One region of the Pseudodesulfovibrio sp. lm2024 genome, then DNA from elsewhere that is predicted to be linked to it. Evidence: predicted binding sites of a transcription regulator. Region 1 holds the regulator's gene; each other region holds the start of a gene.
The links. The regulator sigma-54, encoded in region 1, starts transcription at its own class of promoters, with help from an activator protein. The targets are predictions, from matches to a motif close to CTGGCACGGNNNNTGCTT.

Region 1 (10,401 bases):
GCCGAGGCCATGGCCGAGGACAATGTCCCCCGCTGGCCGTGGCAGAAGACGGCCGAGGAAGAGCCGTTCACCGTGCTTGAGATGGCAGACGGGCGCAAGGTAGGCTTCCTGCGCTACCCTTCCCTGCCCCAAGACGCCGACGGGCCGTCCAAGACCGTGCTCGCCGGACTCTCCAAGGAGATCAAGGCGTACCGGGACAAGGTGGATCTGCTCATCGGGCTGTGCGACTGGGGCTGGGTGGCCGAAAGCGACTACCTCAAGTCGAACCCGGCTCAGGTCCCGGACATGCTCTTGGGCAGCGGCAGCGGCTCCGGCATCAACGGGCGCGTCCAGGCGGACGGCCGCTGCCTCTGGGTCAGGCCCTACGACAAGGGCCGCAGCCTGGCCGAAGTGAAGGTCCTGCAATGGCCCGAAAGAGAAAATTCATTTGCCTGGCAAGAAGCGAAGAATTATACATCGACTTCCATAGGCATGAACGACGAGATCGAGGATAATCCGGAGATAGATGCCCTTTTCCAATAAAACGGCAATTTTTTCGGATGGATATTATACTTCAGGAGGAGATGACGATGGAATTACGAGGAGCTTTCACCGCTCTCTCGACGCCCTTCAAGGATGGCGAGGTCGACGAATCGACCTATCGCGATTTCATTGAATGGCAGATCGAGCAGGGTATTGACGGCCTGGTGCCGTGCGGCACCACCGGCGAAGCGGCGACCATGTCCCACGAGGAACAGGGACGGGTCATCAAAATCTGCGTCGAGCAGACCAAAAGCCGTGTGCCGGTCATCGCCGGAGCCGGGTCCAACTCCACCAAGGAAGCCATCGAGCTGACCAAGATGGCCAAGGACGCCGGGGCCGACGCCACCCTGCAGATCACGCCCTACTACAACAAACCCACGCCCGGCGGCCTGGTGGCCCACTTCAAGGCCATAGCCGAAGCGGCCTCCCTGCCTATGGTCATCTACAACGTGCCCGGACGGACCGGCCTGAACTGCCTGCCGTCCACGCTCAAGATGATCAAGGACGCCGTGCCCGAGGCCATTGCGGTCAAGGAAGCCACCGGCAACCTGTGCCAGGGCGCCGAAGTTGTCGAACTCTGCGGCCGCGACTTCAAGCTGCTTTCCGGCGACGACTTCACCGCCCTGCCCCTGCTGGCCGTGGGCGGCGTGGGCGTCATCTCCGTCATTTCCAACATCATGCCCAAGGCCATGAGCGCCATGTGCAAGGCGTTCTTCGACAAGGACCATGAAAAGGCGCTCGAACTGAGCCTCAAGATGGCCCCGGTCAACCGGGCCATGTTCATGGAGACCAACCCGATCCCGGTCAAGACCTCCCTGGCTATGATGGGCATCTTCAAGGACGCCCAGTTCCGCCTGCCCATCGTCCCCCTGCAGGACGAGAACAAACCCAAACTGGAAGCCGTGCTGAAAACCGCCGGTCTTTTGTGATATCCAAGGCCTCGGCTCACAGCCGGGGCCTTTTTTCGTCATCTCCCGAAAAAGGGACGGCTCCTGGCCGTCCCTTTTTCAATTCCGTCTCCTTCCTGGCCCGCAGTCCGGCAATTCCCAAAAAGAGAGGCGTCCTTCGCGAAGGACGCCTCTCTCATTTGTACGGCTATCACTCTATCTTGCCGATCTTTTTCTTCCAACCGCCAGCAAACCGGCAATACCCACACCGAGCAGAAGGAACGTAGACGGCTCGGGAGTGGGAGTCGGTGCGTCGACCACGCCTACATTGTCCCATAACACCGTATATTCCTGAGCTTCGGACGTTTTGGTATTTAAAATGATCTCATCGATTATCGTGGGAAGGAAAAGGGAAGAGCTGTATACTAGAGAATTATTGATGTAGTAGTCGATGGAGCTGCCGGTGACGGCCATTCCCAGTGAATACCAGGCGTCCTGGACCGTATAATCCAGTCCGACCGCGACCCAATGATTCAGGTCCCATACATGGAATCCGTAGCTGTCGGTCAGATTGTGCCAACTGATGATCGGCCACCCGGTCGCACCGCCGCCGCTCGAGGTTCCCCATATGCCTGCACGCATATCATGCCAGCCGGCGTCAACGAACAGGTCGCCGATGATCATTTTCCCTATTGCGGGCGTATCGATGACTGTCTTTTGACCTTTGGTCTGATAAAATTCCTGGCTGGGTACGGGAGGCGCGATTCCGATGGCGAGACGGCCGTCCGGAGTAGTCTTGAACTCGTCGGGAGCGGTTCGGTCGGGGGACCATGCCGAGAGTTGGGAGTCATCATCAAAGGTAAAAACGCTGGCGTTGGCCATGTTGGGAATCAACAACATGCAGATGACAAGTGATAATAAAATTTTTTTCATAGGGGTCGCCTTTGGGTAAGAGTGACCAGGACCAAATGTCATTTGACAACGTATTCACAAAGCAAGGCATGTGCCAAATACAACCCCTATGTATTTCAATACATTGATTGACTCGAACTAATCAAATTGTCGGCAGGGCTTACACAATAACGCTGTTGTCGTTGGTAAATTTTACACTTCTTTGGCCAAGACTACGGAATTCAAAACGCAAAACAAGGAAAGCGGGCAGGAGGGTTGAGAGACGAAAAAACCGAGTCCAATCTGTCGTGTCATTCAACATTGATCGAAAAGGCAAAGCAAAGGCCCGCCAGCACAACGCTGGCGGGCCCGACTTTGCGCACTAAATCAGCTGTTACAGCTTAGCCTTCGAAGGCCTTGATGAAGTTGGGGGCGACCTGCTTCTTGCGGCTCATGACGCCGTCCAGCCAGACCGGCTCGCCCTTGGTGGCGATGCCGAAGGCCTTCTCGACGACGGAAGGATCGTCGGAGGCGATGAGCATCTCGGAGCCTTCCTTCATGATGTCGGTCAGGAGCAGGAAGACGGAGTGACGGCCGTCGGCCTTGACCTTCTCGATCTCAGCCTGCAGGGCGTCCTTGTGGGCGTCGAGCATGGACAGGTCCACGACTTCCAGCTGGCCGATGCCGACCTTGTTGCCGGACATGTCGAAGTCCTTGTAGTCGCGGAAGACCAGTTCGCTGGCCGGAGCGCCGTCAACGGCGGACTTGACCTTGAACATCTCCATGCCCAGAGCCATGACGTCGCTCACGCCGGCGATCTTGGCCAGGGCTTCGACGGCGGCCTTGTCGGCGTCGGTGCAGGTCACGGACTTGAACATGACGGTGTCGCTCAGGATGGCGCACAGCAGGATGCCGGCGATGTTGGCCGGGATCTCGACGTTGTAGAAGTCGTACATGGACTTCAGCACGGTGGCGGAACAGCCCACGGGCCAGACCCACATTTCCAGCGGACCGGCGGTGGTGATGTCACCCAGCTTGTGGTGGTCGACGACGGCAAGGAGCTCGCCCTTGTCCAGATTGTCGATGGTCTGGGAAATGTCGGTGTGGTCGACCAGGATGATCTGCTTGTCGGTGGCGTCGGTGACGATCTCGGGAGCGGCAAAGCCGAACTTCTCGAGTACGAAGGCGGTCTCCGGAGCGATCTCGCCCTGGGTCACGGCCTTGGCCTCCATACCACGTTTGCTGTACAGGTCGGCGGCACCGATCGCAGAAGCGACGGTGTCGGTATCGGGATTCTTGTGTCCAACAACCAAAATAGCCATATCAAGTCCTCCTAATTGAATTATCCTGTATAAGGAAATTAAGCATCGAAAACAGAATGTGACAGATATCACAAAGCATATCCGCTGCCAAGCTAAAAGCGCAGTCCGAACGAGAAAAGGATGAAAAGAATATCGCCCGTAGCCGGATCGCCATCAAACCGCCACAAGCCGCGTTTCCCAAGGGTTCCTGCGATTGCAGCCAAGCCGATTCGCCCCGGGCGGAGGCGCGTCGAGCGCGGCACGGCCGTTCGCGACAATGTGAAGATGATCCCAAGCCCCCTTCCCTGTCCGCGCGGCCACGTGGGATGTCGGCCCGCACCGGGCGAAAACGGCTTCTACAGGGTAGGCAGGAAACGGTACATGGCGAAGAGGACGACGCCGACCGCCAGAACGGCGTAGGCCCGCTTAAGGCGAAGGGCCATGAGGCCGCCGAGGGAGGCGGCCACCCAGAGGTGTGCCCAGGTGACGCCCAGGTTCGAGAAAATGGTTGGATGCGCGGAAAAGACGAGTTCGAACCCCTGCTTGAGGATGAGCACGGCGACCAGGAAGGAAGCCCAACTCATGACCAGCCCCCGGGCCATGGAGCGCAGGATGAGCGCCCCGGGCAGGTGTTTGGAGTCGGGATTGCGGGCCCAGTTGAGTAGCGCGTTGTAGCTCCCCTGTTCCCGTTCGCGCAGCCATCCTTCGACCTTTGTGCCGATCCAGGCCAGCGGCATGCTGGCGAAGAGCACGAACATGATCCGCGACGGTTGGTCCAGGCCGAACCAGGTGGTCAGGGTCAGGGCCGCGAAGGTGGCCGCCGTGAGCTGGGGCGGGATATAGGTCCCGGCCGGGATGAGGTCGAGCCAGAAAAGTTCGAAGAAAATGGCGATGTACAGGCTGGTGGTATACTCGCCGGTGGCCGCGCCCCAGAAGAAGCCGACCACCAGGGGGCGTTCAAGCAGGCCGATGCTCAGGGACGAGCGGAACTGGGAAAAGAGGGCAAAAAAAAAGCGACCATGGCGAACCAGGCGTAGGTGTGCTGAACGACCATAACCTAGAACCTCACCTGCACGGGGTCATTGGGCACGCACCGGAAGTCCAGCTCCACGCCCTTGCGGTTCAGGTGGCGCAGGCAGGTCTCATCCTCGTCGGACAGGGCCACGCTCGGGGAGACCTGGCGCTTGCCCGGGCTGTAATGGACGTTGCCGATGTTCAGGACGTGGAAATCGAACCCGGAGTCAAAGGCGCGGCGGGCGTCGGCGCAACTGGAAAAGAGGATGATGGAGTCGTGCTCGCCGGGTACGGAGAAGAGCCTGGACACGGTCGCCGAGACCTCTTCCACGGTGACAAACGAGCTCTTCACGGCCTGGGGAATGGCCAGGGACATGATCTCCTGCTGGAGGATGTCGTGGGCCAGTTCGTCGTTGGCCACCACAACGTTCTTGGCCCCGGTGTACGGCAGCCACGTCTCGATGATCTGGCCGTGAATCAAGCGGTTGTCGATACGAACGAGAGTCACGGCATCATACCTATTTCTTTGCTTTTTTGCGCAGCATCGCCCCGGCAACCTTGATCCCCTGCTGGCCCGCGTTCATGACCTTGTCGGCCAGTTCGGGCAGCGCCATGGACCGGGCCTGGAGGGCCGCCACGACCATGGGGAGGTTGACGCCGGTGATGACTTCAAGATTTTCCGACTTCATGAGGGAGAGGGACATGGTTGTGGGGGAACCGCCGAACAGGTCGGTCAGAGCCAGGACGCCCTTGCCCTGCTCCAGGGAATGGATGGCCTTGCGCACACCTTCCAGGGTTTCGTCCACCCCTCTGTTCACGTCCACGCCCACGGCCAGGCAGTTTTCCTGCGGGCCCATGACCGTTTCCGCGGCCTGGAGCAGGGTCTCCCCGAAGGTCCCGTGGGTGACCAGCACCACGCCGATCACGCCGTCCTTTTTGTCAGTCTTTGCAGCCATGTCTAACCGAGTTCCATGTGTCGATGTTCGATCGAGGCAGCATACCCTTTTTCCTTCAGGGTTGCCAGTACCGACTCGGCCACGGAAACCGAACGATGGCGGCCGCCGGTACAACCAAGGGCCAGGGTGATCCTGTAGCGCCCTTCGTCTGCGTAAAGCGGTAAAATATAGAGCAGAAAGTCATGAAACCGTTTGATGAACCCTTGGCCCGTGGGATTGCCCAGGACATAGTCGGCCACCGCCTTGTCCAGGCCGGACATGGGGCGCAGGGACTTGTCGAAATAGGGGTTGGGCAGAAAACGGAGGTCAAAGACCAGGTCGGCCTCGGACGGCACGCCGTACTTGAAGCCGAAGGTGATGATGTGCACCCGCATGCCCATGCTCACGTCTTCCAGGGACGACCACTTGGTCTGGATGACCCGGCGCAGGTCGTGGATGGAATAATCCGTGGTGTCCAGGACCAGGACCGCCCCGAGGCGCACCGGCTCCAGGAGCTTCTTTTCCATCTCCAAGGCCTGCTCCAGGCCGAGGTTGCGGCTCTCCAGCGGATGCGGACGGCGGGTGGTGGCGTAGCGCCGGACCAGCTCCGCCATCTTGGCCTCGAGAAACAGGACCTGCGGAGTGATGCCGAGTTGGGCGAATCCCTCCTGGGCCTTGCTCCAGCCGTCCACGAACTCGAACTGGCGCAGGTCCATGCCCAGTGCCAGGCCGCGGTATTTGGTGTCGAAGGAGAGGATGAGGTCGGCCAGCTTGGCCGACATCTCGGACGGGAGCCCGTCGATGCAGAAGAATCCGAGGTCTTCGAAGACCTTGAGCGCGGTGCTCTTGCCCGAGCCGGAGAGTCCGGTGACGATCACCACCGGGAAAGGGTTGGTCGAGGTCAACGGAATTCGTCCATTCGGTTACACGCTTTTGAGCAGGGTCCAGAGACCCTCGAGGTCATCGGCCGACAGGAACGCCTTGCGGAATTCCTCGTCCTTGAGGAGACGGGAAATCTGGGCCAGGACGCGCAGGTGCATGCCCGCCACCTGTTCCGGGGCGAGCACCAGAAAAAAGATGGTGCACGGGCTGTGGTCCAGCGCCTCGAACTCCACGCCTTTGCGGCTGCGGCCCACGACCACGATGACCTTTTCCAGGTCCTCGAGCTTGCCGTGGGGGATGGCGATGCCGTCCCCGATGCCGGTGGAGCCGAGCCGTTCACGATCGAGAAGGACACGGACCGCATGGTCCGTGTCCATCTCTGGATATTGTACGCCCAGGGGGGCGACGAGTTCATTCAATACGTCCGACTTGGTCTCGGACTCGAGTTCGGGAAGGATCAGTTCCTTCGCCAGGTAATCACTGAGTTTCATGCTTAGTTTCCGGGGTCGATGAGGCCGTAATCGCCGTTCTTTCTCTTGTATATCACGTTGACGCCGTCAGTCTCCGCGTTGAGGAAGACCAGGAATTCGTTGTCACGGGCATCCAGCTGCATGGCGGCCTCGTCCACGGACATGGGCTTGGGCTCGTATGCGTCGGTGCCGACGATGGTGGGCGCTGAACCGGGAGCGATGTCCTCGTAGGACAGGTAGTTCATCTGCACCATTTTATTGGGACGCGCCTGTCTGGGGCGGTTCTTCATCTTTTCGCGCATCTTGCGCAGCTGGGCTTCCAGCTTGTCCAGGACCATGTCGATGGTGGAGTACATGTCCTCCGAATCTTCATAGGCCGAGATATGTATGCGATCCGAGTTCAGGATCACGTCCGCCTTGTGACGGAACTTGTCGACCAGCAGGTTGACCTGGAGATCGGCCTCCGCATCGGAAACGTATTTCGCTACCTTTTCAAAACGCTTTTCCGCGTAACCCTTGAGGTGATCGGAAGGCTCGAAGTTCTTGAAAGTGAAGCTGATGTTCATACGCTGCCTCCTGGTTGAGAGTGCTTCAAGCAGACTTTAGAAGTACTGCTTTCGTTTTGAAGACGAAGGAATGCCCATGGCCGAGCGGTATTTGGCGACTGTACGCCGGGCGATGTTCACTTCCAGCTTCTCCTGGAGGATCTCGCCGATTCTCTCGTCGCTGAGCGGTTTCTTCGTGTCTTCGTCTGCGATCATTTGCTTGATGAGCGCCTTGACGCTCTCCGAACCCACCTGGGACCCGTCGTTCAGGTCCAGGGCCGAGTTGAAGAAGAACTTCAGCTCGAATATGCCGTGAGGCGTCGAAACATACTTGTTGGTCGTAATCCGGCTCACGGTGGATTCGTGCATCTCGATGTCTTCCGCCACCTCCTTGAGGATGAGGGGTTTGAGCTTTGTCACGCCCTCCTCGAAGAATGCCCGTTGGAAGCCGACAATGCTCTCAACTACTTTATACAAGGTTCGCTGCCGCTGGTACAGACTTTTCATCAACCATGCGGCGGAACGCATCTTTTCCTGAAAATATTCCTTCTCCTTGTCGGCCGCGCCCTTCATGGAATCCATGTAGAACGTGTTCATCTGCAGCCTCGGCATGCCGTCCTCGTTGAGGATGATGACGAAGTCTTCGCCGTACTTGTAGACGAACACGTCCGGGCTGACGTAGTGCGGCTCGGTGCTGGAGAAATTGGCGCCGGGCATGGGATCGAGCGTCTGCATCAGGTCGAGATACGACTTGAGCTCATCCATGGTGATCTTGAACTTGCGCGCCAGGGGCTTGTAGCGGTTCTTCTCCAGATCCTCCAGGTGATCGGTGACCAGGGAGACCAGGATAGGATCGTCGTACCCGAGGACCTCCATCTGGACCAGCAGACATTCCTGCGGGGTGCGGGCGCCCACGCCGACCGGGTCCAGGTGCTGGATACGGTGCAGGACGGACTCGATCTCCTCCTCGGAGGCCTGAACCATGGCGGCCAGCTCTTCCAGGGTGGCCTGCAGGTAGCCGTTGGCGTCGAGATTGCCGAGGATGACGTCGCCGATGGCCAGTTCGTGCTCGGTGAAGTTGGACAGGCGCATCTGCCAGTTCAGGTGCCCTTCCAGCGAAGGCTTGGAAGCCAGGCGGGCCTCGAAGGACATGCCCTCTTCGGGCATCTCCATGTCGCGGGACAAAGCCTGCTTGGAAGTGGAGGAAAACTCGCCCAGGTAGTTCTCCCAGTCTGCGTTGCGGACCAGTTCCTCTTCGGCCTGGGATTCGGTCAGGACTTCCGCCTTGTCCGGGACCTCGGTATCGGTCTCGGTCTCATCGAGGAAAGGATTCTCCAACAATTCCTGCTGCACCGTCTCCAGCAGTTCAAGCCGCGACAATTGCAGCAGCTTGATGGCCTGCTGCAACTGGGGCGTCATGACCAGTTGCTGTGAGAGCTTGAGCTGTTGCCGAAGTTCCAATCCCATGATTCACTGCCTGCTTGAGGTTGTGTTTATCGGTTGCCGGATACAGAAATTTTTTTTCGGCCACCTGACATTTTTTCCGATTCAATTATGCCACAGTGAATTAAAGGATGCAACACAATTGTGTTAACACCCTGTATCTATTGATAATTCTGCGTGCATATAATGATATGAAAAAAGTGTACCAACCTTTGGGTACGGTGTAAATCGGGAAAGAGGAAAAAAAGACGGGAACAGGGATTAAAGCCGGAAATCCTCGCCCAGGTAGATCTGCCGGGCGCGACTGGATTTGACTATCTCGGACGGGGCCCCTTCCAGGATGACCGTCCCCTCGTAGACCAGGTAGGCCCGGTCGCAGATATTGAGCGTCTCCCGGACATTGTGGTCCGAGATGAGGATGCCGATGTCCATGGACTTGAGCACGGAGATGATCTCCTGGATATCGATAACCGCGATGGGATCGATACCCGCGAACGGTTCGTCCAGGAGGATGAACTGCGGGTCGAGGATGAGCGCCCGGGCGATCTCCAGCCTGCGTCGCTCGCCGCCGGACAGGAACATGGACGCCTGGTCCGCCAGCTTGGTGATGGTGAACATCTCCATGAGTTCGTCCGCCCTGGCCCGTTGCTGCCGCGAGGTCATGGAGGTCTGCTCCAGGATGATCTCCAGGTTCTGGCGCACGGTCAGCTTCTTGAAGATGGAACTTTCCTGGGGCAGGTAGCTCACCCCCAGGCGGGCCCGCTCGTGCAGGGGCTTGTCCGTGAGCACCTGGCCGCCCAGGGAAACCACCCCGGTATTGGGCTGGACGATGCCCACAAGCATGTAGAACGTGGTCGTCTTGCCCGCGCCGTTGGGGCCGAGCAGGCCGACCACCTCGCGGGCGTCGAGCTTGATGTTGATACCGTGTACGACCTCTTTCTGGCCGTACCGCTTGGACAAATTGGTAGCGCGAAGACCCTCGGCCATCTATTGCACCTTCAGGTTGCCGGGGGTCATGAACACCGCCTTGACGCGCTGCTTGCCGCCGATGACCTCGGACCGGTCGTCCTTGATGTGGAAGTTGATGACCTCGCCGGTCAGGGAGTTGGGGCCGTCCTGGAGCTTGGGATCGCGCTCCATCTTGAGCAGCTGCGGACCCACCATGTAGGTCAGCAGGCCGCAGGTCCCCTCGGTGGTCCCCTTCTTGGCCCGCACGTTGCCCTCGGCCACGATGCGGTCTACGCTGTCGGCGGAGAATTTCTTGTCCGTGCTGGATGCGAGATAGGCCGAAAGCCTGTCGGCCCACAAGGTCAACTCGCCGTGGATGGCGACCACGTGGCCCACGAAGGAGATGACCTTGCCGGTCTCGTCATAGGTCATGCGGTCGGAGGTGATCTTCACCGGCAGACGGCTCGGGTCCACGCCCACCGGGATGGGCGCGGGCGGTACCGCTGCCACCGGGGCCTTGACCTCACCCTCGCCGGAATCCTTCTTGGGGGCCGGTGCGGGCA
Region 2 (10,401 bases), 1.5 Mb from region 1:
TTGCGCACGGACAACGCCTTCATGGCGTTGAACCCGGCCACGGCCAGGGGCGAGATGGTGGATTCGGACCCGCCGCAGATCATGGCGTCCACACGGCCCATGGCGATGTCGGTGTAGGCCGTGCCGATGCCGTGGGTGCCCGAGGCGCAGGCCGTGGTGGTGCAGATGTTGGGACCCATGGCGCCGGTCTCGATGGAGACCTGGCCCGCGGCCATGTTGGCGATGAGAATGGGGATGAAGAAGGGCGAGACCTTTTTGGGCCCGCGATGGAGCAGCTTCTCGTGGCAATCCTCAATGGTCTGGATGCCGCCCAGTCCGACGCCGATGATGGTACCGACCCGGGGCCGCTCGTCTTCGGGAATGGTCCAGCCGGCGGTCTTGAAGAGCATGCTGGCGGCGGCCACCGCGTACTGGGTGAACGTCTCCATACGGCGCACTTCCTTCTTGCCGATGAACTCGGTCGGATCGAAATCCTTGACCTCGCCGGCGATGGTCGTGGCATAGTCCGTGGTGTCGAACTTCGTGATCTGGCCGATGCCGGATTTTCCGGCCAGGAGGTTCTGCCAGCTGGTCTCGACGTCGTTGCCAAGCGGCGTGACGGCGGCAACACTGGTAACAACTACCCTGTTCATAATACCTGCCCGTTGATGTGTCTGGGTTGGGAGAATGAAAAGGAGCGTCCTACACCACCGAGGTGCGTAAGACGCTCACAATATATGTACTTTTACTCGGTCAAGCTTAGATGGCCTTCTCGATGTGCGAGATGGCGTCGCCGACCTTGAGGATCTTCTGAGCTTCTTCGTCATCGATTTCCAGGTCGAATTCCTCTTCCATGGCCATGATCAGCTCGGTCAGGTCCAGGGAGTCGGCGCCCAGATCTTCGACAAAAGCGGCGGTCTCGACGACTTCGTCTTCGGACACACCCAGCTGATCCACGATGATCTCTTTCACTTTCGCTGCTACGTCGGACATAGTTTCCTCCACTACACAAATGAGTTTTTTGCTAGATTACATGTACATGCCGCCATTCACGCCCAGCACCTGGCCGGTGATGTAACCGGCTCCGGGGCCGGCCAGGAAGGAGACGGCGGCTGCGATATCCCCGGACTGCCCGAGGGTTTTTAATGGAATTTGTTCGAGCATGGCCTCGACCACCTTTTCCGGCAGCTCGGCGGTCATGTCGGTCTCGATGAAACCGGGGGCCACGGCGTTGACCGTGATGTTGCGACCGGCCAGCTCGCGGGCGGCGGACTTGGTCAGGCCGATGAGGCCGGCCTTGGCCGCACAGTAGTTGGCCTGACCCGCATTGCCCATCTGGCCGACCACGGAGGTGATGTTGATGATCCGTCCCGAGCGCTGTTTGCCCATGATCTTGGACGCTTCCTTGAGGAAGACGAAGCAGCCGGTGAGGTTGATGTGGAGGACCTTGTCCCAGTCCTCGTCCTTCATGCGCATCATCAGCCCGTCGCGGGTGATGCCCGCATTGTTGACCAGGACCTGGAGATCGACCTTGCCCTTGATCTCGTCCTTGAAGAACGCGGCGATGGCGTCCCGGTCGGCGGAGTCGAGCTGGAAGGCGCGGGCCTTGCCGCCCGCCTTTTCGATGGACGCGACCACCTCGTCGGCGGCCTCGGGACGGCTGACGTAGGTCAGGAAAACCTCGAAACCGTCGGCGGCCAACTGCTCGGCCACGGTGCGGCCGATGCCTCGGGAACCGCCCGTAACCAGGGCGACTTTGGGAAGATCGCTCATCAGGTACCCTCTTGTCGTTCTCTTGTGGTCAGGACCCCATATCCCAATTGCTTACGGACTGCAAATTGGCACCGGGATCGTAACCAAAAAGTTTATTCCCCATTTGCCTGCAAAAAGCAAACAAACAGCCGTTTTAAATTCTAGAACCGGATCAGGGCCGAGCCCCAGGTGAACCCGCCGCCGAAGGCCGGGATGAGGACCAGGTCGCCGGGCTTGATGAACCCGGTGTGCACGGCCTCGGTCAGGGCCACGGGGATGGCGGCCGCGGAGGTGTTGCCGTACTTGTGGATATTGGAGAAGACGCGTTCCTCGGGGATGTCGAAGCGGCGTCCCACGGCGTCGATGATGCGGTAGTTGGCCTGGTGCGGCAGGAGCACGTCCACGTCGTCCTTCTTCAGCCCGTTGCGCTCCAGGATGGCCTCGGAGATCTCGGTCATGTTGCGCACGGCGTGCTTGAAGACCTCGCGGCCCTGGAACTCGACGAAATATTCAGGGCCCACGGCTTCGCCCAGCTTGTAGGAATAGGCCGACCCGCCGCCGTTGACCGTGAGCAGGTCGCCCAGCGAACCGTCGGCCGCGAGCATGACGTCCAGGACCTCGGGCCCCTCGCCGGGCTGTCCGGCGGTCAGGACCGCCGCGCCCGAGGCGTCGCCGAACAGGACGCAGGTGGCCCGGTCCTCCCAGTTCATGCGCCGGGTAATGACCTCGCTGGCGACCACCAGGACCTTGGAATCCGGCTCCAGGCAGATCTGCCCGCGCGCGGTCTGCAGGGCGTAGAGGAAGCCGGAACAGGCCGCCTGCACATCCATGCACATCTGACCGGTGATGCCGAACCGCTCCTGCAGCCGGCAGGCGGCGGACGGGATCACGGAATCCGGCGTGAAGGTGGCGCAGATGATATGGGTCAGCTCGGACGGCTCGATGCCCGCCTCTTCCAGGGCCTGCATCGAGGCCTCGAGGGCCAGGTCGGAAGCGGCCTGATCCTCGGCGGCGAGGTGCCTTTCCTTGATCCCGGTGCGGGTGGTGATCCACTCGTCAGAGGTATCGACGATTTTTTCGAGATCGGCGTTGGTCAGGACCTTTTCAGGGGCGTAAAGGCCAAAGCCGCGAAGGATGAAATGAGTCATGGATTGGGTGTTTATGACAATGGTACGACGCGGTCAAGCTGCGCAAGATTTTTCACATCCCGTAGGGATGCGCACTGCGTCAGGCCGCGTCCCTGTCGGGCTTGGCGGCCAGCCCCTTGTGGGCGGCCACGCCTTCGGCCAGGTGGCCGTAGGCATTGTTGCGCACGCTGGTGGCGGCCATGCGGATGCAGTTGGTCATGGCCAGCTCGTTGGACTTGCCGTGGGCCACGATGACGATGTCGCGCAGGCCGAGCAGCGGCGCTCCGCCGTATTCGGCGTAGTCCACGATCTTCTTGAACCGCTTGAACGCGCCGAAAGACAGCAGCGTGCCGAGCATGGACAGCCAGCTGGACTTGAGCTCGTCCTTGAGGATGCGGCTCAGGGAGCGGGCCAGCCCTTCGGAAAGCTTCAGGGCCACGTTGCCGACAAAGCCGTCGCAGACCACGATATCCACCTCGCCGGTGAAGATGTCGCGTCCCTCGACGTTGCCGATGAACCTGAGCTGCGACCGCTTGAGCAGGTCGAAGGCCTCGCGCACGGCGGCGTTGCCCTTGCCCTCCTCCTCGCCGATGGACAGGATGCCCACGGACGGGTCCTTCACGCCCAGGACGTGCCGGGCCAGGACCTCGGCCATGAGGCCGAACTGGAGCAGATGCTGCGGCTTGGAGTCCACGTTGGCGCCCACGTCGATGAGCACCACCGGGTTCTTCTCGGTGGGCAGAATGCCGGCCAGGGCCGGACGCTGCACGCCGGGGATGCGCCCCAGGACGAACATGCCGCAGGCAACGGTCGCGCCGGAGTTTCCGGCCGAGACCACGCCGTTGGCCTTGCCTTCCTTGACCAGGCGGCAGGCCACCTGGATGGAAGAGTCCTTCTTGCGCCGCAGGGCGTCGGCGGGCTTGTCGTCCATTTCGACCACCTGGGAGCAGTGGACCACTTCGATGTCCAGCCCATTGGTGTCGAGCTTGGCGAGCTCGGCGCGCACCTTCTGCTCGTCGCCGACGAGCACGATGGCGATGCCTTCACGCGCGGCGCTGACCGCGCCGGGCACGACGACGCCGGGGCCGAAATCGCCCCCCATGGCATCCACGGCTATGCGTGGAATCCGAGTCTCTTCGGTCTTAGGCATTTTCGCCGTCAATGACCTGGCGTCCCTTGTAGGAGCCGCAGACAGAGCAGGCGCGGTGGGGCAGAGTGGGCTCGCCGCACTCGCAGTAAATGACGTTCGGAGCGGCAACCTTGTCGTGGGAACGGCGCATGCCCTTACGGGACTTGGACGTTTTCTTCTTGGGGACAGCCATGATATATACCTCGTATTGATTTGTTCTCAGCCATTTGCCACGGAGCCGGACTCCGGGCAAGGGGCGTTACTTTATCTTCAAGTCGCGGAAAACCGCAAGCCTTTCGTCGCCCTCTTCCGGCTGGCAGGTGCACTTGCCGGTATTGAGGTTGGCGCCGCAGCCGGGGCAGATCCCCTCGCATCCATCCGAGCACAGGGGCTTGAACGGCAGCGACAGGGCGAATTCCTCCCACAGGAGGGAGCCCATGTCGAGCTGCAACTGGCCGTTGTCCACGCGCATGCGCGGCTCGCCCTCGGCGTCTTCGCCGTCGGGCAGCTGCTCATAGGCGTCGAACGCCGCGTCGATCTCGAAAGGATACGGCTCGGCGCAGCGGTCGCAGACCAGCAGGACCGAACCCTTGAGGGTGCCGCGGATCAGCGCCCCGTCCTCGGACTGGGGCATGACCGTGTACTCGGCCACCAGGTCGCGGTCCGGACGGATGGACAGCTTGAATTCGCGCCACGCCTCGCGCCAGAAGTTCTGGTCGTCGAAGGTGAAGCCTCGGCCCTCTGCGGCAATGTCGCTTATAGTCAGCCAGAATTCAACCATGGTCTTCTCCGTTTTTTTCCCGGTCCTTTCCATACCGGCAGGGCCCGGCCCCACGGCCGGACAACCGGTGCTTCCTATATGGTAATAAAATCCCCTGTCAAGAAAAAAACCCTTGCCATTTGTTGCCGGGCTCGGTAAGGATTCTCTCCCGCCGCCTGGACAAGCTACCATTTTCCAGCGGCCCATTACGAGCGAAAACAAATTATTTCCTTAGAATACATTAGGAGGTCGCAATGTCCCAGGTTTGCGATATTTGTGGAAAGGGTCCCCAGAGCGGCAACAACGTGAGCCACTCCCACATCAAGACCAAGCGTCGCTTCATGCCCAACCTGCAGAAGGTCCGCCACCAGCTGGAGTCCGGACAGGTTGTCAGCATCAAGGCCTGCACCCGCTGCATCCGCAATGGTGCCGTGGTCAAGCCCGTGGCCAACCAGAAGCCCGAAGCCTAACCGCCGCAACACATTTCGTTTGCGAAAAGTTGCCGCCGAATCCTCGGCGGCAACTTTTTTGCGTCCTGTGAACGGCGGCCCATGCCGCCCCGCCGCCTCCGGTCACCGCGCGCCTCGGCGCGCATCCCCCACCCTGCTTCTTCACCCATTGTGCAGGTTCCTGCCCGTCCCGGGCGCAACCCCTTGCACGTTTGCACTTTTCCAGCTTGACCACTCACCATATAAGTCGCTGTAATTCCATACCAAAAACTTTGGCACGGTCCCTGCTTTCTTTAGGCAAACACGCTCTGGAGGCTTCATGGATTATCTGACCACATACGCGAACTGGTGTACCGGCCCGGGATTCGGGCACGGCCCGATGTTCGGCGGCGGGTTCGGCACCATGGGCATGGGGTTCGGCTTTCCCGTCGGGGGGATCGTCCAGCTCCTCATCCTGGGCATGATCATATACTTCACGGTGCGCCTGATCCGGAAACCCGCCACACATTCCGGTCCCGGCACGCCGGTGGATGTCCTCAAACGCCGATACGCGGCCGGTGAACTCGACCGGGAGACGTATCGCGCCATGAAGGATGAGCTCCGCAACAGCTAATGGACATACACACCTCCCCAAGCAAAGGCCCCCGCCGGACTCTCCTTCCGGCGGGGGCCTCCTCGTGCCTTGGATGCGATGAAACCTACAGTTCGACCGCCCGCTTGATCCGGGCCAGGGTCTGCTCCTTGCCGAGCACGACCATGGTCTCGAACAACCCCGGAGACTGGGTCTTGCCGGTGATGGCCACGCGGATGGGCTGGGCGATAACCTTGAACTTGATGTCCTTGTCCTCGATGAATTGCTTGTGCACGTCCTCCAGGGCGGACTCGGTGAACTCGGAAAGACCCTCCATGCGCTCGGCGATCTCGGCGAGCAGCGGCTTGGTCTCCCCGGTCAAAAACTTCTTCACCGCGCTCTCGTCGTAGGGCAGGAACGCGGCGTCCACGATGAACGGGCGGGCCTGCTCCAGCATGTCGATCACGGACTTGGCCCGGGGCTGCAACAGGGGCGCGATCTTCGCGAACCGCTCGCGGCTCACGGACTTGGCCTCCTCCTCGCCCACCTCGCGGGCCAGGAAGTCGCAGAGCATCCCGGCCAAGCGGTCCGGGTCGGCCTTCTGCATGTACTGGCCGTTGACCCACTCGAACTTGGTCAGGTCGAAAACCGACGGCGAGTTGCCCAAGCCGTCCGTGGTGAACAGCTCGACCATCTCGTCCATGGTGAACAGCTCCTGGTCGCCGTGGGACCAGCCCAGCCGGGCCAGGTAGTTGGTCACGGCCTCGGGCAGGTAGCCCATCTTCTCGTACTCCATGACCGACAGCGCGCCGTGGCGCTTGGAAAGCTTCTTCTTGTCCGGGCCCAGGATCATGGGCACGTGGCCGAACTCCGGCACGTCCCAGCCCATGGCCCGGTAGATCAGGATCTGGCGCGGGGTGTTGTTCACGTGGTCGTCGCCGCGCAGCACGTGGTTCACGCCCATGTCGTGGTCGTCCACCACCACGGCCAGGTTGTATGTCGGCGTGCCGTCCGAGCGGCGCAGGATCATGTCGTCCATCTCGGTGTTCTCCACCGAGATGAATCCCTTGACCATGTCCTTGTACCCGGTGGCGCCCTCCTGCGGGGCCTTCAGCCGGACCACGCCCGAGGTCAGCCCCTTGTCGCGGCAGGTGCCGTCGTACTTGGGCTTGCGGCCTTCCTTCATGGCCTTCTCGCGCATGGCGTCCACGTCCTCCTTGCTACAGTCGCAATAGTAGGCGTGGCCCGAGGCGATGAGCTGGTCGATGACCTCGTTGTGCCGGTCCGCACGCTCGGACTGGAACACGATCTCGCCGTCGTGCTCAAGCCCCAGCCAGCGCATGGAGTCGATGATGGCGTCGGTCGCCTCCTGGGTGGACCGCTCACGGTCCGTGTCCTCGATGCGCAGGCGGAACTCGCCGCCCATTGAGCGGGCCAGCAGCCAGGAAAACAACGCGGTGCGCGCACCGCCGATATGCAGGAACCCGGTGGGGCTCGGCGCGAAACGGGAAACGATCTTGGTCATGTGAATGCCTCCGGCGGCCAGGGAACCTTTTGAAAAAGGTTCCCTGGACCCTCCAAAACTTTTTAGCGCCGCTTCGCGGATGGTGCGAACGCGGCGGGTGTTTCTAGTATGTAATATGTCGATCCGATGCCTCTCGGCCCACCCACTCCCCTTCGCGAAGCGACCCAAATAGTTTAGGAGGGAGAGAGGGGATGGGGGTCCGGGGGAAGGGGGGAGAGGGAACCCTTTTCTGAAAGGGTTCCCTCTCCCCCCTTCCCCCGGCCGCCGGAGGCATCATCACCGCTATACGGCTTCGACGCCCTTCACTTGGGGGAGTTCCTTGAGGATAATCCGTTCGATGCCGTTTTTCAGGGTCATCTGGGACATGGGGCATCCTTTGCAGGCCCCGGTCAGGCGGACCTTGACGATGCCGGAGTCGGTGACTTCGACCAATTCCACGTCGCCGCCGTCGCCCTGGAGCATGGGACGGACCTTGTCCAGCACGGCTTCCACTTTATCTCGCATGACAAAACCTCCGTGAATTCGGGTTCGGTCGGAACATCTACGGCCTGGCGCGCCGGTTGTCAAACCCGGCGCGCGGGCCGGCGGGTTTATCGGGATTCGGGGGCCCTGTCGAGCGGCCCGGCTATTGGTCGAGGAGGATGGCGAAGGCCTCGTCGAGTTCCTCGTCCAGGTCCTCGACCATCTCGTCCATCAGCTCCGCGGTGAAGTTCATGGAGGCCCAGACCTCGGGGCACGGGGGCTGGACAAAGAACTCGCCGCTGGAGCCGACGCCCAGGCCGGTGGCGATGGTCTCGGCGCAGTGCACCAGGAGCGGCTCGGCCTCCTTGTGGCCCTTCTTGGGCTGGTGATGTTCCAGCACGGCGGAGACCAGGATATAGGGGAAATTCCACTTGCGCAGGAGCATGCCGCCCAGGGTGGCGTGGTCGAACCCGAGCAGTTCCTTTTCCTCGACGAACAGGACCGCGTCCTTGGCCCGGGCGTGGGCGTGCACGGCCGTGGCCCGCTCCGGCTCCACCTGGAGCAGGATGAGCTGGCCGATGTCGTGCAGCAGACCGGACACGAAAGCGCGTTCCGGGTCGCCCTGGCCGGTGATGCGGCACAACCGCCGGGCGATGAGGCCGCAGCAGATGGAGTGCTTCCAGAACTGCTCCATGTTGATGACTTCGGCGGGCACGTCCTTGAACAGGGACATGACCGAGGTGCCCACGGCCAGGGTGGACAGCTGGTTCACGCCGACCACGGTGACGGCCCGCGAGATGGTGTCGATCTGCATGGGCAGGGAATAGAAGGCGGAGTTGACCATGCGCAGGAGAAAGGCGGTCAGACCGGGGTCCTGGCTGATGATCTCGGCCAGGTCGTCGGCCGAAGTGGACCGGGAGCTGATGGCCTGCTGCAACTCCAGGAAGACCTGGGGCAGGGCCGGAAGCTGGTGGTCGTGCCGCAGGATGTCCAGAGGGTCCAGGGCCTGGACCTCGGGCAGCGGAGACTCGGCCTTAAGCCGTTCGTACCGGTGCGGATTGGCGGTCATGTCCGCGGCCACGCGCTTGACCCCGAGACGGGCCAGCCGCTTCAGGGAGTCATCCGGTTTCTTTATGAACTTGAACCGCTTGTTGAGCAGTTTTTTTGCCGCTTCGAGGGTTTCGGGCGCGTACGCCTTGTCGGCCTTCACCCGGGCGCTTTCTTCAGCCATCTGTCGTTCCTTAGTGGTTATGGAAGCCAGCCGACTGCAACATAATAGAAAGCACGTAGGATATAAAGCCCTTTTTGCCGAAAGCCGGAAGCCTCGCCCCTTCTAGAGCAACTGGAAGTTGTATTGCAGCCGCAGCCGGACCTGGTAGCCGTCCCGGCCGCCCATGCTCTCGTCCGCGTCCTGGTAGGAGAACCGGCTGAGCGCGGTGAGCCCCTTCAGGTCGCCGTCGAAGTCGTAATAGAGATCCAGGTCGTACTCGTTGCGGTCGAAGGAGGCGTTGCGCCCCGTGTCCGGCGTATCGCCGAAAACGGCCTTGATATCGGCCCGGTAGCCGTCCCAGCCGATGTGCGAAAAGTCGTAGGCCAGGCCGAGCAGGAGCGCCTTTTCCCCGGCCCGCGCAAAGTTGTAGGCCATCATGTTGTTGAAGAACGGATAGGTGCCCCAGGAGCTGCGGATGCCCTCCGAGTCGTCCACGATGGTCCCGCCCAGGTCGAAGGTGAAGCCGCCGTACATGAGCGAGCCCATGAGCCCGGCCTCGCCCGTGCTGTAGTCGCCCCTGAGCTGGTCGCCCACGCTGCGCTGGTCCACGCCCTGGAAGAGCAGAGAGTAGTGGACGCCTTCGGGGTCGCCGAAGGTGTACTTGAGCTGGGTGAAAAAGGTGTTGTCCAGGTCCGGGGCGTAATAGTTCCAGAAGCGCAGCGGCAGGTAATCGAAGGGTTTCCAGTCGGCCCCGGCCATGACCACGCCCCGGTCCTTGTCCCGCAGCCCGGCCATGTAGCTCATGGACTTGAACAGCTCGGTGTCGCGGCCCTTTTCCTTGTCCACCCAGAACAGGGACAGTTCCAGGTTGTCGATGTCGCCGGATTTCAGCCCGTAGGCCTCGAATGTCTGGGGAAGCATCCGGCTGTCGTTGCCGTTGATGAACGGGGTCTCGATGCGCTGCCGCCAGACGCGGGCTTCGGTCCCCGCGTACCGGGCCTTGAGGTACGCCTCGCCCAGGGCCGCGAACCCCTCGTTGTCCGAGGAAAGCAGCCCGGTGCCGCCCTGGTCCTCCTGGTTGAACTCGCCGGTCAGGGGCGCGGTGCCGTACACGGCCGCGCCCGCGCCGAAGTGGTCGGCAATCCACGGGGTCTCGTACTTGAGCCAGCCGCCCAGGGCCAGGGACTCCTTGATGTTGTCGAACTCCTGCCCTGTCGTGGTCTTGTTGCGCTGGGTGAAATAATAGAGCCGGACCTGGCCGGTGACGGTGCCCCACTCTGAGGGCTTCTTTTCATCGGCTGCGTAGCCGGGCTGAACGAGGATCAGAGAGAGGAGACAGGCCAGAACAAGATGCGAAAGTTTGGCGGACACGGCGAAAATCCTTGCGTTGAGACCTAAGAATACGGGGGACGCACCCCGAACGATGGGCTCACGCTA
Region 3 (10,401 bases), 650 kb from region 1:
CTCTGGTGTACTGCGGCGTGAACTTCCTGAACACCGACGACACGGATTCGGACAACGCCACCGGCGTCATCGAGAACTTCGACCTGTCCAAGACCCTGGACGTGGCTCTGCGCCTGCATCCGGGCAAGCGGCGCATCGCCGTGGTCGGCGACTCCTCCACAGCGGGGGCGGCCATCAAGCGCCAGGTCCAGAACCAGCTGGCGCGCTACAAGACGCCGCTGGACGCCGAGTACTGGACCGACATGTCCCTCAAGAACGTGCTCGACCGGGTGGCCAATCTGCCCGACGACACCTTTCTCTTCTTCATCCCCTACTACCAGGTCATCGACGGCCGTTTCCTGACCGCCGAGGAGGCCATGCAGGCCATCTACGACCGGTCCCCGGTGCCCATCTACACGGCCTGGGAATTCCTGGCGGGCAACGGCGCGGTGGGCGGCAACATGCTCTCCGGCTATCTCCATGGCCAGCGGGCCGCCGAGATCGCCCTCGAGATCCTGGACGGCAAAAGTCCGGACGCCATCCCCGTGTTCCGCGAGACCACCGGCCAGTACATCTTCGACTACAAGGTCATGCAGCGCCTCCACCTGAACATGGACCTGCTGCCCAAGGGAAGCCAGATCATCAACGCGCCCAAGGCGTTCTACGAGCTCTCCAAGGAAGTCTTCTGGACGATCATGGTCAGCTTCGTCCTGCTGGTCATGGTCCTCATCTTCCTGACCGTGACCATGCTCGAACGGCGCAAGGTGGAACGCAAGATCAAGGACCAGCTCGCCTTCCAGGAGACACTCATGGACACGGTCCCGCAGTTGGTGTCCTGGCAGGACGCGGAAGGACACTATCTCGGCACCAACCGGGCGTTCGCCGAGTTCTTCGGGCTGGGTGAGGGAGAAAGCATGGCCAACAGGACGACACAGGACGTCATCCAGGACCTGGACTACGCGTCCTGGGCCTCGGGCGCGGACAAGTCCGTCATCCGCATGGGCCAGGCCTTCCGCAAGGAGCGGCGCAAGCTGGCCGACGCGGAGGGCAACCCGGCCTGGATCGAGGTCACCAAGGTGCCCATCAACGACCGCTCGGGCCAGATCGTGGGCGTGCTCTCCATGGCCGACAACATCACCACCGAGCTGAACCTGGAAAAGCAGCTGCTGCAATCCCAGAAGATGGAGGCCATCGGCACGCTGGCCGGCGGTATCGCCCATGATTTCAATAATATCCTGACCAGCATCATCAACTCCACGGAACTGGCCGTGGGCGACCTCGACCCGGAATCCATGACCACCAGGGACCTGGAGCGGGTGCTCAAGGCGGCCCGGCGCGGCGGCCGGGTGGTCAAGCAGATCCTGGCCTTCAGCCGCCCCTCCACCGAGGGATTCCGGCCCACGGACGTGGGCGCGGTCATCACCGAGGCCATCGGGCTGCTGGAATCGTCCATGCCCCGCAAGATCGAGGTCCGCTCCAGCATCAAGGAGAACCTGTCCTGCGTGCACGCGGACCCGACCCAAATCCACCAGGTGGTCATGAACCTGTGCACCAACGCCTTCCACGCCCTGCGCCGCACGGGCGGGACCATCGAGGTCCGCCTGGACCAGTCCGAAATCTCGGGCGAGGACGCGGAGATTCTCGGCCTGTATCCGGGCGAGTACGTCCGCCTCGTGGTCGAGGACAACGGGCCGGGCATCCCCCAGAACATCGTGGACAAGATATTCGACCCGTTCTTCACCACCAAGGACAAGACCGAGGGCACCGGGCTGGGACTGGCTGTCGTCCACGGCATCGTGCGCAGCCACAAGGGCGGCCTGCTGGTGGGCCCGCGCGAGGGCGGCGGCACGACCTTCTCCATCTATCTGCCCAAGGGCGACGAGGGACTGTGCAGCGATGTGGCCCTGGCCGGGGTGCCCCATAACCTGGGCGCGCATATCCTCTTTGTGGAGGACGACACCGACCAGCTCCAGACCACCCCGCGCCTGCTCGAGACCATGGGCTATGTGGTCGAGGGACAGGAGAGCCCGCTGTCGGCCCTGCGCCGGGTCAACGACATGCCCGACGAATTCGACCTGGTCATCACCGACTACGACATGCCCGGCATGAGCGGGACCCAGCTGGCCCGGCGGCTTGCGGTCATCAAGCCGGAGCTGCCCGTGATCCTCATTTCCGGGCGTGAAGACGCGGTATCCGCGGCCTCGGACTTGCCGAATATCCGACTCGTGGTTATCAAGCCCTATGACAAACAGGATTTGTCCCGCGCCATCAGCACGGTGCTGAGCGAAGAAAAACAAGGGGAGTGACGTGGCGGAGATACTGATCATAGATGACGACCTCGATGTCTGCGAGACCATGGAGAGCCTGATCACCAGGCTGACCCATGAGTGCGTCTCCGCCCACACCCTGGACTCCGGGCTGCGGACGATGCGCAAGAAGGCCTTCGACGTGATCTTTCTCGACGTCCGGCTACCCGACGGCAACGGGCTGGACATCCTGCCCGACATCATGGCCCTGCCCGACCCGCCGGAGGTCATCATCCTGACCGGCAAGGGCGACCCGGACGGCGCGGAGCTGGCCATCCGCGGCGGGGTCTGGGACTACCTGCTCAAGCCGTCCAGCATCCGCGAGATATCCCTGACCCTGGGCCGGGCGCTCAAGTACCACGAGGAAAAGCGCGGCCGCGACGGCGACCGGAACCTGGAGCTGAACGGCGTGGTCGGGGAGAGCCCGATCATCAAGGTCAGCTTCAATCTCCTGTCCCAGGCGGCCCGGTCCGAGACCAACGTGCTCATCACCGGCGAAACCGGCACGGGCAAGGAGCTGTTCGCCTCCACCATCCACGCCAACTCCAAGCGCAAGTCCGGCAACTTCGTGGTCGTGGACTGCGCCGGGCTGACCGAATCCCTGCTGGAGTCCACCCTGTACGGCCACCGCAAGGGGGCCTTCACCGGGGCCCAGAGCGACCGCATCGGGCTGGTCAAGCTGGCCGACGGCGGCACCCTGTTCCTGGACGAGGTGGGCGAAATGCCCCTGTCCATGCAAAAAGCGTTTCTGCGCGTCCTGCAGGAGCGCACCTTCCGCCCGGTGGGCGACACCCGCGAGCAGACCAGCGACTTCCGCCTGGTGGCGGCCACCAACCGGGACCTGGACGAGATGGTCGAAAAAGGAACATTCCGGTCCGACTTGCTGTACCGTCTCAAGACAATGCACATCCACCTGCCGCCCCTCAGGGAGCGGCCCGAGGACATCAAGTCCCTGTGCACCTACCGGGTCAGCCAGCTCTGCCGCCAGTACAGCATGCCGCCCAAGTCCTTCGGCTCGGACTTCAACCCCGCACTGGAGAGCTACGACTGGCCCGGCAACGTGCGCGAGCTGTTCAACATCCTGGAGCGGGCCGTGGTCACCTCGGGCAACGAGAAGACCCTGTACGCCATGCACCTGCCGCGCGAGCTGCGCATCCAGATCGCCAAGGCCCAGATCGAGCGCATGACCAACGCCGTCCCCGAGGAGGAACCGTCCGCCCCCTACACCGAGCCTGTCCGAAAAATCGGACAGGACATCTTCGAGGACATTTTCGAACAGGAACTGCCCACCCTGCGGGACTTCAAGAGCACGGCCGAGAAGGTCTACCTGGGCGAACTGATCCGCCAGTGCGACGGCGACCTGTCCCGCATCCTTGAGGTCTCCAAGCTCTCCCGCTCCCACTTCTACGGCCTGCTCAAGAAGTACGGCCTGTCCCTCTAGGAGATTCCATGGCCGACTTCGATTCCTATTGCGCCTTCTGCGCCGCGCGCGACAAGGATGACGTGGACCGCGTCTATCATGACACCCGGTACGGCTTCCCGGTCACGGACGACACCGAACTCTTCGCCCTGCTGGTCCTGGAGATCAACCAGGCCGGGCTGAGCTGGCGGACGATCCTCAACAAGGAGCCCAACTTCCGCAAGGCCTACGACGGATTCGACATCCCCACCGTGGCCGCCTACGGGGACTCGGACCGGGCCCGGCTTTTGGCCGACGCGGGCATTATCCGAAACAAGCTCAAGGTCAACGCGGCCATCCACAACGCGAACGCCATCCTTGACCTGCAGCGGGAGCACGGCTCGTTCAAGGATTGGCTGGACGCCCATCATCCCCTGGACAAGGCGGAATGGGTCAAGCTCTTCAAGAAGCGCTTCAAGTTCGTGGGCGGCGAGATCGTCGGCGAGTTCCTCATGAGTTCCGGCTACCTGAAAGGAGCGCACGAGGACTCCTGCCCGGTCCATAAAAAGGTACTCGCGGCCGGTCCGGCCTGGGCCAGGGGCACCGCGCGATGACCGGCGAATAGCCCCGTATTCCGGCAAGTCCCGGCCTGTCTATTTTTTCGGACAGGCCGTTTTTCTTGTCCGTTTTCGTCCCATTCGGGCACAAAGGTCCATGGTTCGGGACTTTATAATGTCCGCCGCTTCCGTTCCGTCCTATTTTTCAGACTGCCCTATACCCTGAACCGCCCTCTTCAACCTGCTCCCCACTCCAACTCTCCGAAATTTCTGTTGATTTAAAAATTCACAAAGTTGGCACGGAAGTTGAGTAGGGACCGTGTCATCAAATGAACGGGTCCGCTCGGCGGACGCCAAGAAATTCAGACGACCCACCAATAGGAGAAGAATCGAATGTCCAAGATGAAAACGATGGATGGCAACACCGCCGCCGCATGGGTGGCCTATGCCATGAGTGAAACCGCCGCCATCTACCCCATCACGCCCTCGTCCACCATGGGCGAGATCGCCGATGAATGGGCCGCTCAAGGCCGAAAGAATATTTTCGGGCAGACCCTTGAGGTCCGCCAGCTGCAGTCCGAGGCCGGCGCTGCGGGTGCCGTGCACGGCGCCCTGGCCGGCGGCGCGCTGACCACGACCTTCACCGCCTCCCAGGGCCTGCTCCTGATGATCCCGAACATGTACAAGATCGCGGGCGAACTGCTGCCCTGCGTGTTCCACGTGTCGGCCCGCGCTCTCGCGGCCCACGCCCTGTCCATCTTCGGCGACCACCAGGACGTCATGGCCTGCCGCCAGACCGGCTTCGCCATGCTCGCCGCCGCTTCCGTCCAGGAGGTCATGGACCTCTCCCTGGTGGCCCACCTGTCCACCATCGAGGCCAGCGTGCCCTTCGTCTCCTTCTTCGACGGTTTCCGGACCTCCCACGAGATCCAGAAGATCGAGACCATCGACTACGACGACATGAAGCCCCTGCTGAACATGGACAAGGTGGCCGCCTTCCGCAAGCGCTCCATGAACCCGGAACACCCGGACGTTCGCGGCACCGCCCAGAACCCGGACATCTACTTCCAGGGCCGTGAGGCTTCCAACTCCCACTACGACGCCATTCCGGCCATCGTCGAGGAGTACATGAACAAGGTCTCCGCCCTGACCGGCCGCAACTACAAGCCGTTCGACTACGTGGGCGCCGCCGACGCCGAGCGCGTGATCATCTCCATGGGCTCCTCCTGCGAGACCATCGAGGAAGTGGTCAACCGCATGGTCGCCGAAGGCGAGAAGGTCGGCCTGATCAAGGTCCGCCTGTACCGCCCGTTCTCGGCCAAGCATTTCCTGGCCGTTCTGCCCGATACCGCCAAGTACGTGTCCGTGCTCGACCGCACCAAAGAGCCGGGCGCCCTGGGCGATCCCCTGTACCAGGACATCAGCACCGTGTTCCTGGAGCAGGGCAACGGCCCCGTCCTCACCGCCGGCCGCTACGGCCTGGGCTCCAAGGAGTTCACGCCGGCCATGGCCAAGGCGGTGTTCGACAACATGGCGGCGGACGCCCCCAAGACCCACTTCACCGTGGGTATCGAGGACGACGTCACCAATGCCTCCCTCGTCACGACCGGGACCCTGGACACCACCCCTGAAGGCACCGTCCAGTGCAAGTTCTGGGGTCTCGGTTCCGACGGCACGGTCGGCGCGAACAAGCAGGCCATCAAGATCATCGGCGACAACACCGACATGTACGCGCAGGGCTACTTCGCCTACGACTCCAAGAAGTCCGGCGGCATCACCATCTCCCACCTGCGCTTCGGCGAAAAGCCCATCCAGTCCACCTACCTGGTCACCGCGGCCGACTACGTGGCCTGCCACAACCCGAGCTACGTGCACCTGTACGACGTGCTCGACGGCATCAAGGACGGCGGCACCTTCGTGCTGAACTGCGCATGGACCGCCGACCAGATGGACAAGGAACTGCCCGCCGCCATGCGCCGGACCATCGCCGAGAAGAAGCTCAAGTTCTACACCGTCGACGCGGTCAAGATCGCCGGCGAAGTGGGCCTGGGCGGCCGCATCAACATGGTCATGCAGACCGCCTTCTTCAAGCTGGCCGACGTCATCCCGTTCGACCAGGCCGTGGCCCTGCTCAAGGGCGGCATCGAGGCCGCCTACGGCAAGAAGGGTCCGAAGATCGTCGAGATGAACTGCGCCGCCGTGGACAAGGCCTCCGACGCCATCGTCGAGATTCCGGTCCCGGCCGCCTGGGCGACCCTGGCCGACGACGCCAAGGCCGACGTGGACGAACCCGATTACGTCAAGAGCATCATGCGCCCGGTCCTGGCCCAGAAGGGCGACGACCTGCCGGTCTCCGTCTTCTCCGAGGACGGCACCATGCCGCTGTCCACCTCCAAGTACGAAAAACGCGGCGTGGCCATCAAGGTCCCCGAGTGGCTCATCGACAACTGCATCCAGTGCAACCAGTGCGCCTTCGTCTGTCCGCACTCCGCCCTGCGCCCGGTCCTGGTGACCGAGGACGAGATGAAGGACGCCCCGGCCTCCTTCGCCGTCCAGGACGCCAAGGGCAAGGACGTCAAGGGCCTGAAGTACCGCATGCAGGTCAACACCATGGACTGCCTGGGCTGCGGCAACTGCGCCGACATCTGCCCGGCCAAGGAAAAGGCCTTGGTCATGGAGCCCATCGCCACCCAGACCGACGCCCAGGTGCCCAACTTCGACTTCTCCGAGACCGTGTCCTACAAGGACGCCTTCAAGCGTGATTCCGTCAAGGGTTCCCAGTTCAAGCAGTCGCTCATGGAGTTCTCCGGCGCCTGCGCGGGCTGCGGCGAGACCCCGTACGTCAAGGTGCTGACCCAGCTGTTCGGCGAACGCATGATCGTCGCCAACGCCACGGGTTGCTCCTCCATCTGGGGCGCTTCGGCTCCCTCCACTCCCTACTGCACCAACCACGACGGCTTCGGCCCTGCGTGGGGCAACTCCCTGTTCGAGGACGCGGCCGAGTTCGGCTTCGGCATCGAGATGGGCGTGAACAACCGCCGCAAGACCCTGATCGCCAAGTGCGAAGAGGCCCTGTGCGGCGCTTCCGGCGACGTCAAGGCCGCCCTGGAAGGCTGGCTGGCCGCCAAGGACGACGCCGAGGCTTCCGCCGAGGCGGGCGCGACCCTGAAGGCCGCTCTCAACGGCGCCACCGACGAGAATCTGAAGGCCATCGCGGCCGACGCCGACCTGTTCACCAAGAAGTCCGTCTGGATCTTCGGCGGTGACGGCTGGGCCTACGACATCGGTTACGGCGGCGTGGACCACGTGCTGGCCTCCGGCAAGGACGTGAACATCCTGGTCATGGACACCGAGGTGTACTCCAACACCGGCGGACAGTCCTCCAAGGCCACCCCGCTCGGCTCCATCGCCAAGTTCGCCGCCGCGGGCAAGGGCACCGGCAAGAAGGACCTGGGCCGCATGGCCATGACCTACGGCTACGTCTACGTCGCTTCCGTCGCCATGGGCGCGGACAAGCAGCAGATGCTCAAGGCCTTCAAGGAGGCCGAGGCCTACAAGGGACCCTCGCTGATCATCTGCTACGCCCCGTGCATCAACCAGGGCATCAAGAAGGGCATGGGCAAAACCCAGCTCGAGCAGAAGCTGGCCGTGGCCTCCGGCTACTGGCCCCTGTACCGCTTCAACCCCGAACTCGCCGAACAGGGCAAGAACCCGTTCACCCTGGAGTCCAAGGCTCCCGACGGAACCCTCCAGGAGTTCCTGTCCGGCGAAAACCGCTACGCCATGCTCGAACGGTTCCACCCGGAACTGTCCAAGGCGTTCCGCGAGAAACTGGAGAAGGATTACGCCGATCGCTACGCCATCCTCACCTACCTGGCCGATGCCGACTACGGCAAGGCCGAGGCGGGCGAGCCTGCCGCCTGCGAGACCGGCGTATCGGCCGAAGCCCCGGGTTCCGGTGAACCCTGCGACGACGGCAGATAATAGTTAGAGGCATGTGCGGGACGGGGTTGTTGCGGAGGCTTCTGCCTGACCCGTCCCGCACATCTGTTGAAACCGTGAGGGTCGTTCCTCACACCCATGGAGGTTTTGTTTAATGTCTATTGAAGTGCTCGCGCTTATCGCGCTGCTGCCCATCCTGGTGGCGCTCGTACTCATGGTCGGCCTGCGCTGGCCCGCCACCAAAGCCATGCCCCTGGCATGGCTGACCGCCGCCGCCGGTGCCGTCCTGGCCTGGAGCCTGCCCGTGGCCTATGTCGCCGCCCTGACCCTGCAGGGTTTCGTGACCGCCATCGGCATCCTGATCATCGTCTTCGGCGCCATCCTGATTCTCCGCACCCTGCAGCATTCCGGCGGCATGGAGACCATCCAGCACGGCATGCAGAACATCACCCCTGACCGCCGCATCCAGGCGATCATCATCGGGTACATGTTCGCCGCCTTCATCGAAGGTGCCGCCGGTTTCGGCACCCCGGCCGCCCTGGCCGCCCCGCTGCTGCTCTCCCTGGGCTTCCCGCCCCTGGCCGCAGCCATCATCTGTCTGGTCTTCAACTCCTTCCCGGTCACCTTCGGCGCGGTCGGCACCCCTGTCGTCCTGGGCCTCAAGTTCCTGGCCCCCAGCGTCAACGAAGCGGTCCAGTCCGGCGCTGCTGTGAACTTCGCCAACATGGGCGACTTCAACATGCTGGTCGGCCAGTGGGCCACCCTCATGCACCTGGGCATGATCTTCATACTGCCGATCTTCATGCTCGGCTTCATCACCCGTTACTTCGGCCCCGAGCGTAGCTGGAAGCCCGGCTTCGCCGCCTGGAAGTTCTGCATTTTCGCCGCCGTGGCCTTCACCGTCCCCTACCTGATCTTCGCCTGGAACGTCGGTCCCGAGTTCCCGTCCCTGATCGGTGGCCTGATCGGCCTCGGCATCATCATCGTCGGCGCCAAGAAGGGCTTCTGCATGCCCAAGACCAACTGGGACTTCGGCGATTCCTCCAAGTGGGATCCCGAATGGACCGGTTCCGTGTCCGCCGACTCCTCCGAGTTCAAGGCCCACATGAGCCAGTTCCGCGCCTGGCTGCCCTATATCCTGATCGGCATCATCCTGGTCGTGACCCGCATCCCCGAGCTCGGCCTCAAGGGCTGGCTGGCCGCGCAGAAGATCAGCTTCGCCGGCATCCTGGGCTTCAAATCCGTCAGCGCGTCCATCGCCTACCTGTACCTGCCCGGCACCATTCCGTTCGTCCTGGTCGCCCTGCTGACCGTGCTCATCCACGGCATGCCCGCCGACAAGGTCAAACTGTCCTGGACCCAGGCCATCAAGACCATGAAGAACCCGACCATCGCCCTGTTCGCGGCGGTCGCCCTGGTCTCCATCTTCCGTGGTTCCGGCATCGCCGACACCGCACTGAACCCGAACTCCTACCCGTCCATGCCCCTGGCCATGGCCAAGGCTGTCGCCGCCATCGCCGGTAACGCCTGGCCCGCCGTGGCCTCCTTCGTGGGCGGCCTGGGCGCGTTCATCACCGGTTCCAACACCGTTTCCGACCTGCTCTTCGCCGAGTTCCAGTGGGGCGTCGCCGCCCAGCTCGAGCTCCCGCGCCAGATCATCGTGGCCGCGCAGGCTGTCGGCGGCGGCATGGGCAACATGATCTGCATCCACAACATCGTCGCCGCCTGCGCCGTTGTCGGCCTGTCCGGCATGGAAGGCGCGATTCTGAAGCGCACCGTGTGGCCCTTCCTGCTGTACGGCGTCGTGGTCGGCATCGTCGCGTCGCTGATGAGCTTCGTGTTCCTGCCCAACCTGTTCTAAAACCCGGAGATAAACAGGGAGGCGGGCGTAACGCCCGCCTCCCGTTCACCGAAAAACGAAGTGTCCGCCTGCTTCACCCCAAAACGAAACAAGCCCCGGGAAATTCCACGGGGATCATAATTTTCTTAGGAGTCGATCATGACCAAAGAAGCGATTATCAAAGAATTCGAAACCATAGCTGGTGCCGAAAATGTTATGACCGGCGAGACCGACCGTCACGCCTATTCCTATGACGCCGCTGTCCTCGACTCTGTCATGCCCGCCCTGGTGGTGCGTCCCACCACCAGCGAAGCCCTGGGCGCAGTGACCAAGCTGTGCAACGACAACGGCCTGCCCCTGACCGTTCGCGGCGCGGGC

Region 2: a site for sigma-54 is predicted at 5,469-5,486, ahead of ACR42D_RS16255 (SHOCT domain-containing protein). Genes of this name have one in related genera too.
Region 3: a site for sigma-54 is predicted at 4,536-4,553, ahead of nifJ (pyruvate:ferredoxin (flavodoxin) oxidoreductase). Genes of this name have one in related genera too.

Annotation. Positions count from the first base shown of each region.
Region 1 is NZ_CP195092.1:2,016,687-2,027,087, forward strand. It holds gene ACR42D_RS09395 (UshA-like (seleno)protein family 2) at 1-522, shown strand, start outside; gene dapA (4-hydroxy-tetrahydrodipicolinate synthase) at 570-1,451, shown strand; gene ACR42D_RS09405 (PEP-CTERM sorting domain-containing protein) at 1,626-2,342, opposite strand; gene ACR42D_RS09410 (manganese-dependent inorganic pyrophosphatase) at 2,702-3,622, opposite strand; gene ACR42D_RS09415 (PTS sugar transporter subunit IIC) at 3,958-4,632, opposite strand; gene ACR42D_RS09420 (PTS sugar transporter subunit IIB) at 4,659-5,123, opposite strand; gene ACR42D_RS09425 (PTS sugar transporter subunit IIA) at 5,134-5,571, opposite strand; gene rapZ (RNase adapter RapZ) at 5,574-6,455, opposite strand; gene ACR42D_RS09435 (PTS sugar transporter subunit IIA) at 6,474-6,923, opposite strand; gene hpf (ribosome hibernation-promoting factor, HPF/YfiA family) at 6,926-7,468, opposite strand; gene rpoN (RNA polymerase factor sigma-54) at 7,505-8,914, opposite strand; gene lptB (LPS export ABC transporter ATP-binding protein) at 9,152-9,877, opposite strand; gene ACR42D_RS09455 (LptA/OstA family protein) at 9,878-10,401, opposite strand, start outside.
Region 2 is NZ_CP195092.1:3,482,258-3,492,658, forward strand. It holds gene fabF (beta-ketoacyl-ACP synthase II) at 1-632, opposite strand, end outside; gene ACR42D_RS16220 (acyl carrier protein) at 739-972, opposite strand; gene fabG (3-oxoacyl-[acyl-carrier-protein] reductase) at 1,009-1,752, opposite strand; gene ACR42D_RS16230 (beta-ketoacyl-ACP synthase III) at 1,893-2,879, opposite strand; gene plsX (phosphate acyltransferase PlsX) at 2,959-4,008, opposite strand; gene rpmF (50S ribosomal protein L32) at 4,001-4,180, opposite strand; gene ACR42D_RS16245 (YceD family protein) at 4,247-4,768, opposite strand; gene rpmB (50S ribosomal protein L28) at 5,002-5,217, shown strand; gene ACR42D_RS16255 (SHOCT domain-containing protein) at 5,516-5,809, shown strand; gene gltX (glutamate--tRNA ligase) at 5,895-7,292, opposite strand; gene ACR42D_RS16265 (NifU family protein) at 7,575-7,796, opposite strand; gene ACR42D_RS16270 (HDOD domain-containing protein) at 7,918-8,985, opposite strand; gene ACR42D_RS16275 (OprD family outer membrane porin) at 9,088-10,335, opposite strand.
Region 3 is NZ_CP195092.1:2,670,183-2,680,583, forward strand. It holds gene ACR42D_RS12730 (ABC transporter substrate binding protein) at 1-2,285, shown strand, start outside; gene ACR42D_RS12735 (sigma-54-dependent transcriptional regulator) at 2,287-3,726, shown strand; gene ACR42D_RS12740 (DNA-3-methyladenine glycosylase I) at 3,735-4,298, shown strand; gene nifJ (pyruvate:ferredoxin (flavodoxin) oxidoreductase) at 4,635-8,225, shown strand; gene ACR42D_RS12750 (L-lactate permease) at 8,338-10,044, shown strand; gene ACR42D_RS12755 (FAD-binding oxidoreductase) at 10,183-10,401, shown strand, end outside.